3 regions of the Anaerosinus sp. genome follow, and region 2 is predicted to be linked to each of the others. Evidence: riboswitches for the same ligand, from Rfam matches in the RefSeq annotation. Region 2 holds a riboswitch; each other region holds the start of a gene.
The links. Region 2 has a riboswitch for S-adenosylmethionine ahead of metK (methionine adenosyltransferase). Riboswitches for the same ligand answer to the same signal wherever they lie in the genome.
Positions count from the first base shown of each region.

Region 1: linked by a shared signal. The riboswitch ahead of ACWZFG_RS10145 (MetQ/NlpA family ABC transporter substrate-binding protein) and the one ahead of metK (methionine adenosyltransferase) in region 2 are both predicted to bind S-adenosylmethionine.
Region 3: linked by a shared signal. The riboswitch ahead of metA (homoserine O-acetyltransferase MetA) and the one ahead of metK (methionine adenosyltransferase) in region 2 are both predicted to bind S-adenosylmethionine.

Region 1 covers NZ_CBDNNH010000018.1:405,718-411,025, reverse strand. The annotation lists gene ACWZFG_RS10155 (D-alanyl-D-alanine carboxypeptidase family protein) at 161-1,318, shown strand; gene ACWZFG_RS10150 (glycerate kinase) at 1,335-2,477, shown strand; SAM riboswitch class I at 2,695-2,797, shown strand; gene ACWZFG_RS10145 (MetQ/NlpA family ABC transporter substrate-binding protein) at 2,884-3,708, shown strand; gene ACWZFG_RS10140 (methionine ABC transporter ATP-binding protein) at 3,732-4,790, shown strand; gene ACWZFG_RS10135 (methionine ABC transporter permease) at 4,759-5,308, shown strand, end outside.
Region 2 covers NZ_CBDNNH010000012.1:44,195-49,502, forward strand. The annotation lists gene priA (primosomal protein N') at 1-2,180, opposite strand, end outside; gene metK (methionine adenosyltransferase) at 2,237-3,427, opposite strand; SAM riboswitch class I at 3,488-3,590, opposite strand; gene coaBC (bifunctional phosphopantothenoylcysteine decarboxylase/phosphopantothenate--cysteine ligase CoaBC) at 3,634-4,839, opposite strand; gene rpoZ (DNA-directed RNA polymerase subunit omega) at 4,849-5,055, opposite strand; gene gmk (guanylate kinase) at 5,052-5,308, opposite strand, start outside.
Region 3 covers NZ_CBDNNH010000025.1:67,901-73,208, reverse strand. The annotation lists gene mgsA (methylglyoxal synthase) at 1-96, shown strand, start outside; gene ACWZFG_RS12275 (FGGY family carbohydrate kinase) at 272-553, shown strand; gene hydE ([FeFe] hydrogenase H-cluster radical SAM maturase HydE) at 746-1,762, opposite strand; gene metA (homoserine O-acetyltransferase MetA) at 1,806-2,744, opposite strand; SAM riboswitch class I at 2,820-2,921, opposite strand; gene trhA (PAQR family membrane homeostasis protein TrhA) at 2,978-3,622, opposite strand; gene ACWZFG_RS12255 (DUF2157 domain-containing protein) at 4,009-5,308, shown strand, end outside.

The sequences.
Region 1 (5,308 bases), on a different contig from region 2:
TATGTTATCAGTGTTTGGTTAAATAAAAGGAGAAAAGAATAAAATGATACGTAAGCACCTATAAGGGTTTATTTAGGGATGAAGATTCAGAGGGAGCTAAAATGCCATCTGTATCAAGGTTTGTGCTATTGTCATGGTATCATTCGGGGAGGAATTATTGTTGATTCTACGTAGAGTCGTATATCTATGTCTTATAAGTTTATTTATGTTAATAAAAATATCGGTTGGGTTCGCGTCGCCGGATCTTGAAAAGCTGACAGCACAGGCTGTTATTTTAATAGAAGCAGACACGGGGAAAGTTATTTATGAAAAAAATGCTGAGAAAAAAATGTATCCGGCAAGTACGACAAAAATTATGACGACGATTCTTGCATTAGAAAAAAGTAATTTAAATGATGTAATTATGGTAAGCGAGAATGCTGCTGGGACAGAAGGCTCTTCAATGCAATTAGCGACTGGGGATCAACTGCCGATGATAGATGCGTTGTACGGCATTATGATGTTATCCGGCAATGATGCATCCATTGCGGTGGCGGAACATATCTCTGGCTTAGTTGAGAATTTCGCTGCGCTAATGAATGAAAAAGCACAACGCTTGGGGGCGTTTCATACGCATTTTGCAAATTCTTGCGGGTTACCAGATCCCAATCATTATACAACTGCACATGATTTGGCACGAATTGGAGCGTATGCATATAAAAATCCTATGTTTAGAGAGATTATCAAAACGCAGTATAAATCTTTTTCGTGGCGAGAATACCAAGCCCCCGTTCTATTTGAAAATACAAATTTACTATTGGGAAATTATCAGGGGATTAATGGAATGAAAACAGGCTATACGGAGGCAGCAGGGGAGTGTCTTGTTGCTTCTGCCGAGCGAGATGGTGTAAATCTTATTGCTGTAGTTTTGCACTGCGCGCAGGATTATCGCTGGTATGAGGCCGCGGCGTTATTAGATTATGGCTTTGAAAAAGTAACAATGGAAACAATGGTGACAAAAGAAGGCTCAAGCACTTTTGTGCGTGTAGATGATGGAATTTCTTATCGCGTAAAAGCAAGTCCTAATGAAGATATCAAGATTGCGGTATCTAACGGTGATAGAAATCGTTATGCATTGCAACTTGAAGTACCGACAGTTAGGGCACCTGTGCGAAAGGGACAAGCTGTTGGAAAGATAAATGTACTTTATGGCGAAGAAGTTGTAAGGCAAATAGATTTGCTGGCTGAAGAAGATGTTGAAGCAGGATTCAATATTTTTGCGAAGGTAGCAGGGCTTTTTTATGATGTAATTCAATGGGCAAGAAGTGCTATGGAATAAATAAGGGGGTGGAAATGTGAAAATTATCATTGCACCGGATTCGTTTAAGGGGAGTTTGTCAGCGATTGCGGCGGTCAAAGCGATAGAATGTGGAATGAAGAGAATTTTTCCCGCTGCGGATTTCATAAAAATGCCGATTGCGGATGGTGGTGAGGGAACGCTTGATACGCTTGTTTATGCGACTGGCGGAAGCATTGAAAAAACAAAAGTTATGTCGCCAATTGGTGGAACGGTGGAGGCAAGATGGGGCATCTTAGGGGATGGCAAGACCGCAATCATTGAAATGGCAGAGGCCTCAGGGTTGACATTGGTTGAAGCGGCAAAATGTGATATCAATAAAGCGACGACCTACGGAACGGGACAATTGATGAGGGCGGCGCTTGAAAAAAATTTACATAAGATTATTGTTGCCATTGGCGGCAGTGCGACGAATGATGGCGGCTCAGGAATGGCACAGGCTTTAGGGGCTAAATTCTTAGACGAAAATGGAGAAAGTATAGCGTTTGGTGGAGCAGCATTAACTTCTTTGGCAAATGTTGATTTAAGCAAATTCGATAGAAGAATCGAGCAGGTGGAAGTAGTTGTCGCTTGCGATGTTGCAAATCCGTTATGTGGTGAAAATGGTGCATCAGCAGTATATGGACCGCAAAAAGGTGCAACAACTGATGATGTGCGAAATCTTGATTGCGCATTAGGCCATTATGCAGATATTATGACAAGGGTCACGGGGAAAGATTTTCGGAATAGCGATGGTGCGGGGGCGGCAGGAGGACTTGGAGCAGGACTTTTGTGGTTTACTGGGGCAAGGATGAAACGCGGAATTTCGCTTGTTATGGAAACGCTCAATTTTGCGGAAAAAATCAAAGAGGCTGATTTAGTCATTACGGGGGAAGGCCGTACAGACAAGCAAACCTTATGTGGAAAGGCACCAATTGGAATTGCTGAGATTGCGAAAGCGTATCATATTCCTGTTGTCTGTATCTCCGGCGCATTGGGCAAAGGGTATGAAGAAATTTTTAAGGGCGGCATTGATGGTGTACAAGCAATCCCACACCAACCAATGCAGTTAGAAGATTGTATGAAAAATGCCGAAGTGCTCCTCACGCTTGCCGCTGAACGAGTGGCGAGATTGATAAAAATAGGGCGAGAATTAAAGTGAAAATAGAAAAATAATCGGTAGATAGAAAGATTACTTAATTGAGTGTTTTATAATGAGTAAATATATTGATGATGTAAAATATTTCAATAATAAAGTTTTAGGGCGAGTAAAGAGGCATTAAAATTTATTTTTAAACGGTAATTGTTACAAGTATACGATTTTTTATTGACAAGAGAATTTGTTAGTGATATTATCTAAACCATAATTAAATGAGAAGCTCTTATCAAGAGAGGTCGAGGGACTGGCCCGATGAAACCCGGCAACCGGCAGAAATGCAGTGGTGCCAAATCCAGCAGGAGTATATTTCCTGGAGATGAGAGAAAAGTAGTGTATGAATGATAGGCTCTTTTCCTCACGGAAAAGAGCCTTTTTGTTTGACTGGAAATAATTTTAGGGGGGATTTTAAATGAGAAAAAAGTGGGTAGGGTTGATTTTGGCTATGGTGGCAGTTTTGAGTATGACGCTAATCTCGGGTTGTACTTCCGATAAAAATGCAGATCCTTCGGCGGAAAAAACATCAATAAAGGTTGGGGTAACGCCTGGACCTCATGCAGAGGTTATGGAGGTTGTACAAAAAGTAGCGGCGAAAGAGGGTTTAACTATTGAAATTATTGAGTTTAGTGATTATATTCAACCGAACGTCGCATTAAATCAAGGGGAGATTGATGTGAATAGTTATCAGCATCAGCCATTTCTTGATGCACAGGTGAAAGACCGTGGCTACAAAATCGAAACTTTGGCAAAAACAATTTTGTTCCCAATGGGGGTATATTCCAAAAATTTGACGGCGATTCAGCAAGTTCCGGAAAATGGTGTAATCGCGATACCTAATGATCCTAGTAACGGTGGCAGAGCGTTAAACATTTTAGAAAAAGCGGGTCTGATCAAGTTAAAAGAAAATGCTGGACTTAGTGCGACGGCAGCGGATATTGTGGAAAATCCGAAACATCTTGTAGTCAAGGAATTAGAAGCGGCGCAGATTCCATTATCGTTAAGTGATGTCAGCCTTGCAGTGATCAATACGAATTATGCAGTTTCCGCAGGGTTAGTACCAACGAAAGATGCATTGTTTTTAGAAGATGCAGCTTCACCCTATGCGAATATTTTAGTCGTTCGGTCAGCGGATAAAGAGAATATAGCTTATCAAAAATTTGTGAAGGCTTATCATTCAGAAGAAGTAAAACAATTTGTCAATGACCATTTTGCTGGTTCGGGAATTGCAACTTGGTAAATAGATTAAAGGAGTGAAAAAAGTTGATTCAGCTATCGAATATAGAAAAGATTTATGATGGAGCATCGGGCCCAGTTCACGCATTAAAAGGCATTAATCTTCATATTAAGCGCGGGGAAATTTATGGTGTTATTGGACTTAGCGGTGCAGGAAAAAGTACATTAATTCGGTGTATTAACATGTTAGAACGTCCGACAAAAGGAAAGGTCATTGTTGATGGCGAAGATTTGACAGCGATGTCAGATAGTCAGCTTAGAAAAGCGAGAAAAAGTATCGGCATGATTTTTCAGCATTTTAATCTGCTTTCTTCAGCTACTGTCTATGAAAATGTAGCGTTTCCATTAACATTAATCGGAACAAAAAAATCGGAGATAGCAAAAAAGGTTTTACCTTTGTTAGAATTGGTAGGACTTGCAGATAAAAAAGATCAATATCCTGCGCAACTAAGTGGTGGTCAGAAGCAAAGAGTAGGGATTGCGAGAGCTTTGGCAAGTGATCCGAAGGTGCTTTTATGCGATGAAGCAACTTCTGCGCTTGATCCACAAACGACGAAATCTATTTTGGAATTAATCCGTGATATTAATCAAAAATTGCAATTAACTGTAGTTTTAATTACCCATGAAATGCAGGTAATTAAAGAAATTTGTGATAATGTAGCTGTGATAGAAAATGGTGTGATTTGTGAGCAAGGGACAGTGCTGGATGTATTTACGAATCCACAGCAACCGATTACGAAAGAGTTTATCAGTGTCATTATCAGTCGTGATATTCCAGAGGCATTTAAAGATGCTAAGATATCGCAAATCCCAATTCCAAATAGTAGTTTATTAGTTCGCTTATCCTTTATCGGAAATTCGGCGGAAGAACCGGTAATATCCAGCTTAATTCGTCGCTTTGCCGTAGATACAAATATTATTTATGGAAATGTTGATCATATCAAGAGTACACCATATGGCACTTTGGTTCTTGAGATTACAGGTGAAGATGAAGAGATACAAAAATCATTGAATTATTTACAGGAAAGAAACTTAGGAATTGAGGTGATTGGCTATGTCGCAGGACATGATAATGCTATTAGCTAAAGGGTTATGGGAAACGACGTACATGGTCTGTGTATCCTCGCTTATTTCCGCATTGATTGGAATTCCGTTAGGGGTTATTCTCGTTACTACAGATAAGGGGCATATTTTAGAGAATTTATCCTTTAATCGAATTTTAGGTGCAGTGGTAAATGCTGCGCGGTCAACGCCATTCATTATTTTAATGGTTGCAATTATTCCATTGACTAGAATCATTGTAGGTACTTCTATTGGTACGGAGGCGGCTATGGTTCCGCTTACGTTGGCGGCAATTCCGTTTGTGGGTCGTATTATTGAAACTTCATTAAAAGAGGTTGAACATGGATTGATTGAAGCGGCGCAATCAATGGGGGCAACACCTTATCAAATTATTACGCGGGTGATGATTCCGGAGGCAATGCCATCTATTGTTTCGGGAATTACGATTACCGTGATTAACTTGATTAACTATTCTGCGATGGCTGGTGCAATCGGCGGCGGCGGACTCGGAGATTTAGCAATTCGTTACGGCTATCAACGGT
Region 2 (5,308 bases):
TTTCTAGCTAATATCTCAGCTTTTTTTATTAATATTTCTTCGACCATATCAAAAATTATAATTTTCAGCAATTGGTTGTAAGGAGGATAGTTTAAAATTTTTCGAAAGTTCATCTCTTCATGATAAAAACTTATAAAATCATGTTCTTTGGCATGCGTAATCGCATAATGGCATGGATTATACGTTTGCACAATAACATTTCCTTGATTTCCATGTCGCCCGGCTCGCCCAGAAGCTTGAGTTAAAAGCTGAAAGCCTCGTTCAGCTGCTCTAAAATCAGGAATATTAATTGTAGAATCAATACTTAAAATAGCTACCGCTGTTACATTTTTGAAATCATGTCCTTTTGCTACCATCTGGGTACCTAAAAGTATCTGATATTTTTCTTTTCGAAAATCATCCAGAATTTTTTCATATGCCATTTTTTTAGTTGTCGTATCTCTATCCATCCTTAGCACGCTTGCATTAGGAAATAGCCTGCATAATTCTTCCTCTAATTTTTGCGTGCCGGTTCCAAAGTATTTAATATATCTACTATAGCAATGCGGGCACTCTTGCGGTACTGTCTTCACCGAGTCACAATAATGACAACGTAAAATACCACTAAAGTGGTAAACCATTGGAACATCGCAATGATTACATTTTATAATATGACCACATTCTCTGCATAACACAAATGTAGAGTGCCCACGTCTATTTAATAAAATAATAATTTGTTCTTTATTTTCGAGAGTTTTCTTTATTAACGCATACAAATCATCTGATAGAATTGATCTTTTGCCTTTCGCTAATTCATTCCTCATATCCACTATATGAACACTAGGTAAATTGGAATTATTTGCCCTCTTAGGTAATGATAGCAACTTATATTCGCTACATTGAGCTTTATAATAGCTTTCAAGCGATGGCGTAGCACTACCTAATAATAAAATTGCATTTGAATAAAACGTTCTCATTTTTGCCACTTCACGTGTGTGGTAATAAGGTCGTTCTTCTTGCTTATATGAAACTTCATGTTCCTCATCAATAATAATGACACCAAGATCATCAAGAGGCACAAAAACTGCTGATCTAGCCCCAATAACTATACCAACTTCTTTATTATGCAACCTTTCAATCGCGTCATTACGTTCTTCAATAGATAATTTACTATGCATTACAACGATGTCATTTGAAAAATTTTCTTTAAATCTTTGAATCATTTGACTTGCTAAAGCAATTTCAGGGACTAAAATGATCGCCTGTTTATCTAACTTTCTAATTTTTTCTACAATATTAATATATACTTCTGTTTTACCACTACCAGTCACTCCATATAATAAAAATGTATCATGTTTTTTCTCGTATATTTTTGCAGTGACTTGTTCAATAGCATTTTCTTGTGACGGATTTAAAGATTTCTTTACCATTTGGAAGTGATAATCTTTGTAACTATCTCTTAACACTCGCTCATTTACAACGTGAATAAAGCCATCTTTCTCTAATGCATGAATTACCGAGGAAGAAAATTCCATTAATGTCTTTCGTGGAAGTTTTCTTTTTGTTAGCATTAGGTTTACTAAACGCAGTTGTGCTGGCTTATTTTTTAAATATATGCTCGGCTCTTTATCGCAAAATTCATTAATCATAACAAATTTTTCGAATTTTTCTTTCACTCTACTTCGGACTTTATATACTTTTTTAATTTTCCCCTCACTTAATAGTCGCTCTAGAACTTTTTCCATGTCATATGTAGGAAAATACTTTTTTAAGCAATTCATATTAAGCGGTCCATTTGCTTGCAAATATTTATAAATACAACAACAATTTATCCCATTTTCCTCTAATGCTATCGCCTCATAAAATAAATCCACGCTAATACTTTTCTTCCCAGGGATAAAAAGCCTCATACTTTCGCCTAGACTACATAAGTAATATGACGCTATCCATTTAGCTGTATCTATCATCTCTTGATTAAACCAAGCACTCTTGTCAATTACAGCAACCACTTCTTTTAATCCATCACAATTTTCAACAAAAGCGATTTCAACTACAAAACCCTCTAAATACTGATGTCCAAAAGGTACACAAACTCTCCAGCCAATATCAAGATAAGAAAATTGGTCGGGAACAATATAAGAATATCCTTTTGCAATCGTTTTTATTGGCATATTTATAAATATTTTTGCTACTTTATTCATCTTTTCACCATATTATCAAAATAGTAAAGGGACTCTTTTGAGTCCCTTTAGCATAATTAATTTAAAGCTTTTTTTAAAATCTCAACTTTGTCTAAGCGTTCCCAAGGTAAATCAACATCAGTACGTCCAAAATGACCATATGCCGCTGTTTTTGCATAAATCGGACGTCTCAAATCTAGCGTCTTAATAATTCCAGCTGGACGAAGATCAAAATTATCTTTTACTAACTGAACAATTTTAGTTTCCTCAATTTTAGCAGTCCCAAAAGTTTCAACCATAATTGAAACTGGTTTAGCAACACCAATCGCATAAGCAATTTGAATTTCACATTTATCAGCAAGTCCTGCAGCAACAATATTTTTCGCTACATATCGTGCTGCATAAGCTGCAGATCTATCAACTTTCGTAGGATCTTTCCCTGAAAAAGCTCCACCACCGTGACGAGCCATACCACCATAAGTATCAACAATAATTTTTCTTCCAGTTAAGCCCGCATCACCCTGTGGACCGCCAACAACAAAGCGCCCTGTAGGATTTATATAATACTTAGTTTCATCATCTAGTAATTCTGCTGGCACAATAGGTTTAATCACTTTTTCAATAAGATCTTTTTCAATTGTAGCTAAATCTACTTCTGGACCATGTTGAGTAGAAATAACAATCGTATCAATACGAACTGGCTTGCCATCAACATATTCTACTGTTACTTGAGTCTTTCCATCCGGTCTTAAATAATCAAGTTCACCATTTTTACGAACTTCCGTTAAACGTCGTGCTAATTTATGAGCAAGTGCAATCGGCAATGGCATAAATTCCGCAGTTTCATTTGTTGCATAACCAAACATCATACCTTGGTCTCCAGCACCAATTGCTTCAATAGCTTCATCCATAGTACCTTTTTTTGCCTCTAGCGCTTTATCAACCCCCATGGCAATATCTACAGATTGTTCATCTATGGAAGTTAAAATTCCACAGGTTTCAGAATCAAATCCATATTTTGCTCTTGTATAACCGATATTTTTAATCGTTTTTCTTACAATTTTAGGAATGTCAACATAACAATTTGTAGTAATTTCACCAACAACATGCACTTGCCCGGTAGTGATTAATGTTTCACATGCAACTCTTCCCATTGGATCTTGCGCTAATATTGCATCTAATACACTATCAGAAATTTGATCAGCAATTTTATCTGGATGTCCTTCTGTTACTGATTCTGACGTAAATAAAACACGTTTTTTAGTCAAATCTATTCCTCCTAATATAATATTTAAAATCAAAAAAAGCTCTCGAAAGAGAGCTTTTCACTCTCATCTTACAGACTATTCTGCAGGATTTGGCACCGTTTTGAATGATTCAATGGTTGCCGCAGCTTCATTGGGCCAGTCCCTCCACTACTCTTGATGAGCAAATATTTCATTTTAATTAATCATAATGTATCTTTTTAAAAAAATCAAGATACAATCTGATATTTTTTAATTATTTTATCTAAAATCAGACATGCTAGTTCATCTTTAGACATTTTATCAAGATTTTCAATTTTACCATCTTTATAAATAATTTTTGCAATATTTGTATCAATATTAAACCCTGCACCTGGTAATGAAACATCATTTGCTACAATCATATCTAGATTTTTCCGTTGGATTTTGTCTTTGGCATACTTAATCAAATCTTGAGTTTCAGCAGCAAAACCAACTAAAATTTGATTTTTTTCTTTTAATTGCCCCAATTCTTGAAGTATATCTGGATTCTTTTCCAACTGTAAAATTAACTTTTCTTCATTTTTCTTTATTTTATTTTCTTCCACAGTGCGTGGTCGATAATCAGCTACCGCAGCAGCTTTAATGATAATATCTGCATCTTTATATTCCTTTAATACCATTTCTCGCATTTCTAATGCATTTTCTATTTTTATTAATGTTACACCCTCTGGTTCTGGTAAATAGCTTGGTCCAGAAACTAAAACAACGCTAGCTCCTAATAAAGCCGCTTGCTTTGCAATAGCATACCCCATTTTTCCACTCGAACGATTGCCGATATACCTGACTGGATCAATTGCTTCAATTGTCCCAGCTGCTGTTACTAACACTTTTTTGTTTATTAAAGCTTGGGTAGAAATAAAATGTTGTTTTATTTCTTCAACAATATCTTCTGGATCTGCCAATCTTCCAATTCCACTAATACCGCAAGCTAAATGACCTGATTCAGGCTTAATAAATTTATACCCGTAGGTTTCTAAAACTTTTATATTATCTTGTAATATTTTATTTTCATACATATTGGCATTCATTGCTAGTGCAAATATAACTGGAGCTTTCGTTGCCATGATTAAAGTAGTTAACATATCATCTGCAATACCATTTTTTACTTTGCCAACAATATTGGCAGTTGCCGGAACAATCAATACTAAATCAGCTAAATTAGCTAATGCAATATGCTCAACATTCCACACTGGGACATCATTCCACATACTCGTATTAACCGGATTTCCACTGATTTCACGAAAAGTCAAAGGCGTTACAAAATTTTGTGCTGCTTTTGTCATAACAACATGGACGTTTGCACCATTTTTTCTTAAACGGCTGACGATTTCAACAGCTTTATATGCAGCAATTCCTCCAGTAACGCCAACAATAATATTCTTGTTTTGTAGCATATGAAATACCTACTTTATGCCAGATTTAGTTCTTTTGTACGATATTTGATTATCATAGATTTCTTCTAAAGCATTTGTTACTTTTTTCGTTGATTTTGTATGAACAGTTAAGGTATCACCGTCCATAAGCTCTCTTGCCCTTTTAGCAGCTAATACAACCAATGTATATTTACTATCAACTTTTTTAACTAAAATATCTAACGATGGATTAATCATTTAGATTCGCCTCTACTTTCAGATATATTTCTTATTAAAATTTTATTTCTAATTACATTACAACGCTCAGCTATGACAATTGCCATGATTTTTTTTACAGCAATCTCAATCTTATCATTAACAACTACATAATCATAGCATGCAGCTTTTGCAATTTCTTCACGAGCTAAACTTAACCTTTTTTCAATAACTTCTAAAGAGTCTGTTCCTCGGTCATGCAACCGTTTAATCAACTCTTCAATAGAAGGAGGTA
Region 3 (5,308 bases), on a different contig from region 2:
ATCAATGCCCTCCTTAGAATTTGCGATGTACATAGAATTCCACTTGCTACCAATGCAAATTCTGCACATATTCTTCTTCAATATTTCAACGAATAATTCATATTTTACATTCTACCTTAGTTTGTACATTTTTTCCACAGAAAATGTAACTTTGTTTTTATAAATACAAAAAGGAACTGTTCTTAGTGTAAAAAACTAGGCTACGGTTTCTTTTTTATTTGAATTTAAATTTTATGTTAACTAAATTCAATATTCTACTTGAATTATTAATATGAGATTAACGTTTAGAGTTGATAGCTCATATCCACCAACAAAAGTATCATTTATATCTTTTGATTCCCCCACTCTAACAAGAATGGGGGCAACCACGAAAACTTTTGGTGCTATTGGAATTACGAATCAACGTGATACTATTATCTTCTGGAACAAAACCACGGGAATTTCTTTCGGCAATGCAATCGATTGGCAAGATCGCCGTAACTTAAATATCATAGAACGTTTTTCGAAAAATTTGGTATCGAAATTGCCAATTCCGTTGAAAATACCTGCTTAGGTACAGCTTATTTAGCCAGTCTAGCAATTGGCTATGGGATTCATTAGAACAGCTTTCAAGCCAATGGCAATTAGACCGTTGTTTTGAACCAAAAATATCATCAGATCATCGCCAAACATTATGTAATCAATGGGAAAAAGCAATTCGTCTCTTTTCAAAGGGCTAAAATAAATAGAGGTGACTAAGTCACCTCTATTTATTTTTTCTAAAGCCATATCCTTCGGAAATTTTCCTACCAAGAGCCAACACCTTTTCACAAATTACCGCTCTGCTCTTTTGCGGTGTATCATCTATGCCGCTTTTCCCTGGATAGAGCTGATATTTTTTTCTATATGATAAAGAGGTAACATTTGGCATGATGACATTTGCACCACCTTGCAATGCGCGGAATCTTGCTGTCTTATCCAATGTTTCCATTGCTGTCGTTGCTGGAATATTAATGTCTGGCATTAACAAACGAATGAGTGCAATCACTTTTAGACTCAATTCCAAATTGCCACTTTCACAATCAGCCAGCGGCGTTGCAGGATTTGGTATGAACGGCCCTAGTCCAACCATATCTAAAGGAAATTCTTTAAAAAACAAAATATCCTCTGCGATGGATTCTAGCGTTTGTCCTGGCAATCCAATTAAACAACCTGAACCAACTTCATACCCAAGCCTTTGCAAATCTTCCAAACAACGCACACGATTTTCAAAGCGCATTCCTGGATTCAATTTATGATATAACGATTGATCTGTCGTCTCAATGCGAAGTAAATAACGATCAGCACCAGCCTCTTTATAAGCTTTATATTCTTCATAAGTTTTCTCGCCAATGCTAAGGGTTATCGCTACATCCATTGCTTTTATCTGCTTTAATATCGCTGTCATTTTATCTACTGAAAAGCTGTCATCTTCACCAGATTGCATTACAATCGTTCTATATCCTAACTCCTTTGCCAATTTTGCTTCCGCAACAATTTCTTCTGGAGATAATCGATACCGATCTACCTCTCTATTTGCACATCTTAATCCACAGTAACAGCAATTCTGCTTACAGTGGTTAGAGAACTCAATCAGACCACGTAAATGCACTTCATCGCCAACGTACCTTTTCCGTACAGCATCTGCGGCATTTGCAAGTCCGCTATAATCACCTAAAAGAATCTCTACTATTTCCGCTTTATTTAACTGCTGGCTTTGCATCACTTTTTCGATTAAATTCATGTTTTCATCTCCATGACTGCATCATTGGCCAATTTAAATATAATTAGCCAATTCCATTATTATAGAAAAGTTTCGTTAAGTCAAATGGTGTTTCTTGATATACATAATAATTTAACCAGTTTCCAAACAATAGATTAGCTACGCTGCGCCATTTTACTAATGGCACTTGCGTCGGATCGTTATTCGGATAATAATTGCATGGAATATGCATATCCATTCCAGCTTTAATATCGCGATCATATTCCGCTTTTAGCGTCATTGGATCATATTCGGCATGACCTGTAATAAAAAACTGCCGTTTCTCCAGATTTGCCACTGCATAAATTCCTGCTTCTCCTTCTGCCTCAGAAAGGATTGTAAGTTCCGGAATTTTTTCAATGTCTTCTTTGCGAACTTCAGTATGCCTGGAATGAGGCACATAAAACTCATCATCAAAGCCTCTAAATAATGGCTCGTAATCTACATTTCTCTTATGTTTATATACGCCAAACACCTTGGGGCTTACCGGATACTTTTTAATTCCATAATGATAGTATAATCCCGCCTGTGAGCCCCAACAAATATGAAATGTCGAATATGCATGCGTTTTACTCCATTCCATAATCCCACAGACTTCTTCCCAATAGTCAACTTCCTCAAAGTCCATTTGTTCTACCGGAGCGCCGGTAATAATAAAACCATCATAATTTTTATGCTTTACATCAGCAAAAGTCCCATAGAATTGCGTCAAATGCTCTTGGGATGTATTTTGTGGTGTATAGCTTGCAGTATAAATAAAATCAACTTCTACTTGAAGCGGAGAATTTCCTAAAAGCCGTAATAATTGTGTTTCAGTTACAGATTTTATCGGCATTAAGTTTAAAATTAAAATTTTTAATGGACGAATATCCTGACTGTACGCTCTATCATCATACATCACAAAAATATTTTCCTTTTCTAAAATACTTGTCGCCGGTAAATTATTGGGAATCTTAATTGGCATAACTAAAACACTCCTTTATTCTCGTATAAAAAATCAAGTCCCTTTCTCAGAGAAAGGGACTTTTATTGCCACACAATCTCATCTTTCAGGAATTCTCCTGCTGGAATTAGCACCACTGCACCACGTGCCGGTTGCTGGGTTTCATCGGGCCAGTCCCTCAACCTCTCTTGATAAGAAATTTATTTAATTTTTGATGAATATATTACCACAATCTAAACCGCTCGTCAATGATATTATCTTGTAATTGATAAAGGTAAAACATAGCCAATAACAGCGATAAAATGCATCGCACTTCCAGCCAGAACAAACATATGCCAAATCGCATGATTATAAGGAACTCGTTTTGCCAGATAAAAGCCTGCACCTGCAGTGTAAGCAAGTCCACCAGCAACTAACCAATAAATCGTCTCAATCGGTACACTTTCCATTAATGGGCGAATAATGATTAAAGCAAACCACCCCATTAAAAGGTAACAAACCGTCGAGAAGATTTTAAAGCGTTTCACAAAGAAAGCTTTAAAAATAATTCCTGTCACAGCTAGTCCCCACATAAGTCCAAAAACAATCCAACCTAAAGTCCCATGAAGTGGAATTAATGCAAAGGGTGTATAATTTCCCGCAATTAGCACATAGATTGCAGAGTGATCAAGGAATTTAAAGAAAGCTTTCTTTTTCTCATTGGTAAAACTATGATACAAAGTAGATGCTAAATACAATAAAATTAAAGATACTCCATAAATCGTACCACTTACTAAGTGCCACAAACCACCATAGTTACCCGCAACAACAATCATTGCAATCAAAGCAGCTACAGATAATACAGCTCCAACACCATGCGTAATGGCATTAATTAGCTCCTCACATTTTGCTCTTAACATGCTACCTCCAAATAATTTATTTATGATATATATTATACCTCCCTTATAAAAAAATTGAAACAGTATTCGGCTTGAAATCCAAGCCGAATACTGTTTCTTTTTGAGCTAGCTCTCTATTCTTTAGCAGCCCCAGCCGCCGCCACAACAGCAGCATAACAATATTATAACGATAATAATAAACCAAACCCAATAGCAATTTCCACCGCCATTAAAGCCCATAATAAAACGCCTCCTTGAAAGATAATGCAGCTCTTAGCTACTGTATACTATGAACCCAGACGCTTTTTTGCTACTATTACAATCATTACCTTCATAAAATTAAAGGAAACTAAAAAACAATAGCGAAAAAATAGTTGTTAAGCTATATCTATTGGAGGTAATCACTCATGAATCAGTCGCATTATGAATGGCTAAAATCACAAGTTCCCATATTAATAGATAAAAAAATAATTTCATCAGATACAGCGCAAAATATCCTTAAACATTATGATATTGAACAAGAGGAAAATGACGATAAGTTCAATCGTATTGTAACTTTCATTGGCGTTATCTTTATCGGGCTTGGGTTGCTCCTTGTTTTAGCCTATAATTGGGATAACCTAACTCGGGCATCTAGACTTTCAATCGCAGTAGGACTGTTATTCATTTCTCAAATCGCAATGTTTCTCGGAATCGTTTACAATAAACTAACAAATACCTATAAGGAATCATTAGCCGCCTTCCAATCTTTAATGATTGGCGCTTCAATCTCTCTCGTTGGGCAAAATTATGAAATTGCACTACACCTGGATACAGTACTACTCATCTGGATGTTTTTAATTTTACCACTTGCATATCTAACCAGAACCGTTTCACCGGCTATTTTATATAGCATTCTCAACATGATTTGGCTCATTGATAATTTCAGTACACCCCAAGCGATCAGCGTTTGGTTATTTATCATACTGCTTATTCCAATTTATCGTCACTTTGATAAAAATATGATCATTTCCTCAACCCCTTTAGCTTGGTTAATCGTAATTAATTCATTAGCTGCATTTATTCTTACCTTTGAAAAATATTTCAACGATTTAATGATGCAATGTTTAACTTTGTTTTTCTGCTTTCTTTTTGTTATCGGTAGTCACCTCGAAGTAAAGACAGCCGTATCTCGCCGCCCATTAACAACCATTGGTGTTTTTGGGCTCATCACTTCCTGCTATTCACTTGTTTTTTCAATATGTTGGCAAAACGTTCCTCAAAATTTCACAAATCCAGTATGGTCTATTATTCTAATCCTCAGCATATTATCTTTAGGATTTAGTTATAAACTCTTCCAAGTCAGCAGCAATTTATTAACAAAACTTCTTTTAGCCTCACCTATTATAATTATCACTGCCTGTCTTCTCGCAGTATTTACAATGCAAGAAATTTATTCGGTTTCTTTAGCTAGTATTTATTTGTTGGCAATTGGACTTTTATTAATGGAAAAAGGATTTCGTCAAGCAAATTCTGCTCTATTAAATATGGGTATGCTTTTAGTTAGTTTTCTAGTAACAGCAAAATTCTTTGATTCTACAATTAGTTTCTGGAATCGAGGCATCGCATTTATTATCATTGGGTTCATATTTATTTTAATAAATTTCCAGATGATAAGACAAAAGAAAAATATTGAAGGTAAAACATCTTTTTCCTCAAAAACAAAAT